Regions from separate parts of the Epibacterium sp. HA2-3 genome, predicted to be linked through region 2. Evidence: riboswitches for the same ligand, from Rfam matches in the RefSeq annotation. Region 2 holds a riboswitch; the other holds the start of a gene.
The links. Region 2 has a riboswitch for cobalamin ahead of ACZ1HH_RS00870 (hypothetical protein). Riboswitches for the same ligand answer to the same signal wherever they lie in the genome.

Region 1 (2,197 bases), 290 kb from region 2:
GCGCCTTGCCCGCCATCAGCTTGGCAAAGGGTCCACGACCCGGGCCATAGATCCCGGCAAGGCGAAAGATATGCAGGGGCAGTCCTGCGAGGCTGCTCCACTCCTCTTCGGCGCGGACGCGCCAGTTTCCGCGCTGGCTCGACGGGGTTGCGGGAGTCATCTCGTCAACCCAGCCGCCATCGTGATCACCATATACGGCAGTTGTCGACAGATAGCCGATCCACTCCAACGACGGCAGCGCAGCAATCTCGGCGCCAAGCGCATTCAGGACGGGATCGCCGTCTTCTGAAGGACTGATGGAGAGCAGAATATGCGTTACATCCCGAAGCGGCACATCTTGTCCGGGCCATGTCATCAATTCCACCCCACTCTCGGATTGGTCCTCGCAGCGATCCCGGGTTGTTCCGATGATGCGCCACGCGTCGCGTGGCAGGATCTTTGCCAGCGCGCGGGCCGTGTAGCCAAAGCCAAAGCAAAGCAGCGTTTTACGGGTGGTGTCTTGGGTCATATGGCAGAACATGCGGGCGGATGCGGGCAGATGCAAGCACCTGCTGCAGACGGCCAGCTGCGATCATGTGCAGCCGTCGCTTGACACAGGCGACAAGACTGCCGCATGAGAGGGGCGATGGTTCCCCGACGCCTAAGGCCGGTGGGATGAAAAGGGAATTCGGTGCGGAGGAGCCAAAGGGCGCCAAATCCGAAACTGCCCCCGCAACTGTAAGCGGCGAGCGCCCCGTCACAGACCACTGATCCTCATGGATCGGGAAGGGACGGACGCGCAATAACCCGCAAGTCAGGAGACCTGCCATCGCGACTTTTTAACCAAGCGGGCGGTGGGCCCGCGGAGGACGCGATGCCAGATGTCAAAACTCTGATGAGTCACACTTGCACGCCTCTTGGTCGGAGGTTGGGATGCACGTTTATCTCTATCTGATTTCAGCCAATTACGTCAGCACAAAGAGGTTTGCGGCGCTTTCGAGACGGCTCGAAGAGCTTGCGCCCAAACCTGCGATGGCCATTCGGCTGGAGGCAGACGGGGTCGGGCTATGGCAAGCGCTGGACACACTCAGGGCGCGTGGTGCGCGCCGAATCGACCTGCGTCCTGTGGGCCTTCCGTTTTCGCAATCCCTGGAAAACTGGCTACCGGGTGCGGCGGGGGCATGGTGCGCGCAGCAAAGTGGCGTTCCTCCCGAAGTTTTCTTCGCGAGCAGTCCCGAGCATGACGACGACGTGATCCGGGCGGTTGCCAGCGCAGAGGTCTCGTTGCAGCGGGTCGTGGATCGGCCCAGAGGCGAGATCGGCAAAGGCTGGGATCTGCCCCCATCGCATCAGCACCATCTCCTGGTCTGTACCGGTCCGCGTTGCCACCTCAAAGACGCACCGAACCTTGCGGATCATCTCAAGTCGGAAATCCGGCGCGCGGGGCTTGGGGACAGCTGTCTGGTCACCACAACGGGCTGCGTCTTTCCCTGCAATGCGGGGCCGGTGATCGTGCATTATCCGCGCGGGGATTGGTATCGGGTTGCGGATCTCTCGGAGATCCAGCGTTTTGTCAAAACCGTCCTTGTGCAGGGTGGTCGGCTTGAACATCTCATTTTCCATCAAACGGGAGTCTCCCATGAAACTGCGTAACCTTTTGCCATTGCTCGGCCTCATGGCATCTGCAGCGCATGCCGATGCCGTCACCATCCAAAGCTGCGGCGTCTCTCAAGTGTTCGATAAAACGCCGAGCCGCGCGATCACGCTCAACCAGCAGGCCACCGAAGTGATGCTGGCGCTGGGCCTGCAGGATGCGATGGTTGGAACCGCGTACATTGACGACGCGATTCCCGCGCAATGGAACGACGCCTACGAGAGCGTGCCGGTTCTGGCTGAAAAATACCCAGCCGCCGAGGTCGTCTTGGCGCAGGAACCGGACTTTTTGTTTGCCGGTTTTGGATCGGCGTTTTCCGAGGACAATCTCGGTGCCGTCGAGAAATGGCACGACCTCGGGATCAGCACCTATCTTGTGGATGCCTCCTGCAAGGACAAACACCCTCAGGACGTGCCCTTGACCGTTGCCCCGATCTTTGAAGATATTGAAAATGTTGGAAAAATATTCAACGTGGAAGACCGTGCGAACGCATTGATCGATACCCTTCAACAGCGGTTGGACTCTGTCAAAGCAGCGCCGTCCGGGGCGGGGCAGACTGCCTTC
Region 2 (2,197 bases):
CAAGACGGTATCGCGGATATGGGTCCGCGGCTCCCGGGGGGGAGAGTAAATGGTAAGTGCTACGAAATTGCAGCCGCAGCAGGCTGAACCAACTTTGTCGCTACATGCGCTTTCGGTGGGCGATGGGATCCTCGCCCTGAGCCGGGCGCCCGGTGCAGGGGGCGATTATGCCGCCGATCTGCGCCTGATCCACGAATGGCGCCCGTCTATGGTGATCTCGATGACCACGCGCGTCGAGCATGTTATCCTTGGCGTAGAGACTCTGGGCACGGACATTCAGGGGCTTGGCAGCCGCTGGTTTCATATGCCGGTTGAGGATTACCAGACCCCGACAAAGGATCTTGAGGATCATTGGCATCAGGTCAGCGCGCTCGCGCGGCAGGCTTTGTCGGGTGGAGGGCGTGTCCTTGTGCATTGCCGTGGCGGCTGCGGTCGATCCGGCATGGCAGTGCTCCGGCTGATGATCGAAAGCGGCGAGCCGCCGGATGCAGCTCTTGCACGGCTCAGGGCCCTGAGGCCCTGTGCGGTGGAAACGGATGCGCAGATGGCTTGGGCCTATGGCCGCCGTCGCCAAGCGCCGCCAGCATAGGCCGAGCAGCTTAGCTCATCAGACGTGGTCTCTGTGCCCCCTGCGGGTGGCGAATTGAGGGCGCTTGCACGGGCGGACGCGCTGGGCGGGCTTCGCCAAACGCGCGGGGCATGTCTGCGCTGGAGGTGCCATGCGCGCTGCCCCCGTCTGCCGACAACATTGCATCCGCAAATCGGTCCAGCGTCTCTGTTTTGGTCGTGGCCTGCACATCGCAAAACACCCGAATACGGGCATGACTTGCGGCAAATCGCGCCGGGCAGGCTTTCTCACAGCCATCGAGGCGGCTTTCACCACTGATTTCGAAATCGTCTTTCGTAAGCCCGCGGGCGCTGTCGAGCGCTTTTGCCAGCGCCGCCAGCATCCGCTGCGCCGCTGGGCAGGGGCGCCCGAGGTGCAAACATGTTGTTGATACAAACTCATGCGTGCCCGCGTCACGCGTCTCTGTGTGGTCCGTCATTCTCGTGCCCTCCGCACTCGGATCAAGGGGCCGGAGGGATGAGCGGGACATCGGACGGGATCAGGCCCTTCGGGCGCGGAGTGATCAGCCATCAGACCTCCTCCGAGACACCCCGCCCGGCTTCAGGTTTACATTGCCGATGGCAGGTCTCCTGACTTGCGGGTCATCGCGAACCGGCCCTTCCCGACCCTTTTTTGCCGGTTACGACGTTGGGGTCAGTGGCTTTGCCGGGGAACTCGCCGCTCACAGTTGCGGGGGCAGTCACGGACTTGGCGGGACCCAATGGTCCAAAGCCTCACCGTATTCCCTTTTCATCCCACCCCAAACAGAGGCAGGAACCATCTGTCTGGATGCTACGCAGCGGTAAGTCGCCTCGTCAACTGGGATCTTTCTGCGAGCGCGAAATAGGTCAGCGGCGCGGCACAAGACACATGGGATGCGCAAGACAATACGAGGATGTGCAGGTAGGGAACAGGCTCATCAAACACAAAACCCCGCCTAGGGCGGGGTCGTGTGACAAGTGAGAGGCTGGACATCGACCCAAGCGGGGCTCGTTGTGGCTGCTTCCTTCCGGACCTGACCAGGTTGGCGAGGCGCTTGCCCGCGCCAACCTCTCGAATCCCGATATAGGGAAGCCGCGGAAAGATGACAACCCGCTGCCGGTTTGAATACTCGTGTGTCGCGCGCTCAGAGGCGCAGCTTCAGCGCCAGAAACCCAGTGTCGAGCTCTGTTGCGGAGCGGGCCACATTCTCGGGCAATTCATGGAGGTGGCGCCTGGCACCCGGGCCCGTGAGGGCAATCGCATCCACACCCAAGTCCGGGCTGAAGCGCCAGGGCGCCGGAAAGACGGCGGAAAGGTCATGTGCAGAGGCCACATAGGCGCCGACCACATCCCGGATCATCTGCGGCGGCAGGGGCAGACCGGGCGCATCCATAAGCATTCGAAAATTGCCACCGCCGCTGCTGCGGTAGCTGTTGAAGGCGACTGCAAACTGCTGGTCCCCGTGCATGGGGCGGCCATTCCACTGCAGGTTCCTGATCCGCCCCGGCCCTTCATGGAGCCTGCGTCCTTCGGCATCAAACCGCGCGTGCTCTCGAGGGTCGATTTCATACTGCAGGCCGAAAATGACATCAAAGTTGTGCCCCGGAC

Region 1: it holds a riboswitch for cobalamin, as region 2 does, so the genes downstream of both, ACZ1HH_RS13960 ((2Fe-2S) ferredoxin domain-containing protein) here and ACZ1HH_RS00870 (hypothetical protein) in region 2, are expected to answer to the same signal.

The regions. Positions count from the first base shown of each region.
Region 1 covers NZ_CM172490.1:2,975,914-2,978,110, forward strand. Annotated here, with positions in the region: gene ACZ1HH_RS13955 (SDR family oxidoreductase) at 1-508, opposite strand, end outside; cobalamin riboswitch at 610-824, shown strand; gene ACZ1HH_RS13960 ((2Fe-2S) ferredoxin domain-containing protein) at 913-1,632, shown strand; gene ACZ1HH_RS13965 (ABC transporter substrate-binding protein) at 1,619-2,197, shown strand, end outside.
Region 2 covers NZ_CM172490.1:183,894-186,090, forward strand. Annotated here, with positions in the region: gene ACZ1HH_RS00865 (protein-tyrosine phosphatase family protein) at 50-589, shown strand; gene ACZ1HH_RS00870 (hypothetical protein) at 600-1,046, opposite strand; cobalamin riboswitch at 1,171-1,404, opposite strand; RNA gene ffs (signal recognition particle sRNA small type) at 1,565-1,663, opposite strand; gene ACZ1HH_RS00880 (5'-nucleotidase C-terminal domain-containing protein) at 1,734-2,197, opposite strand, start outside.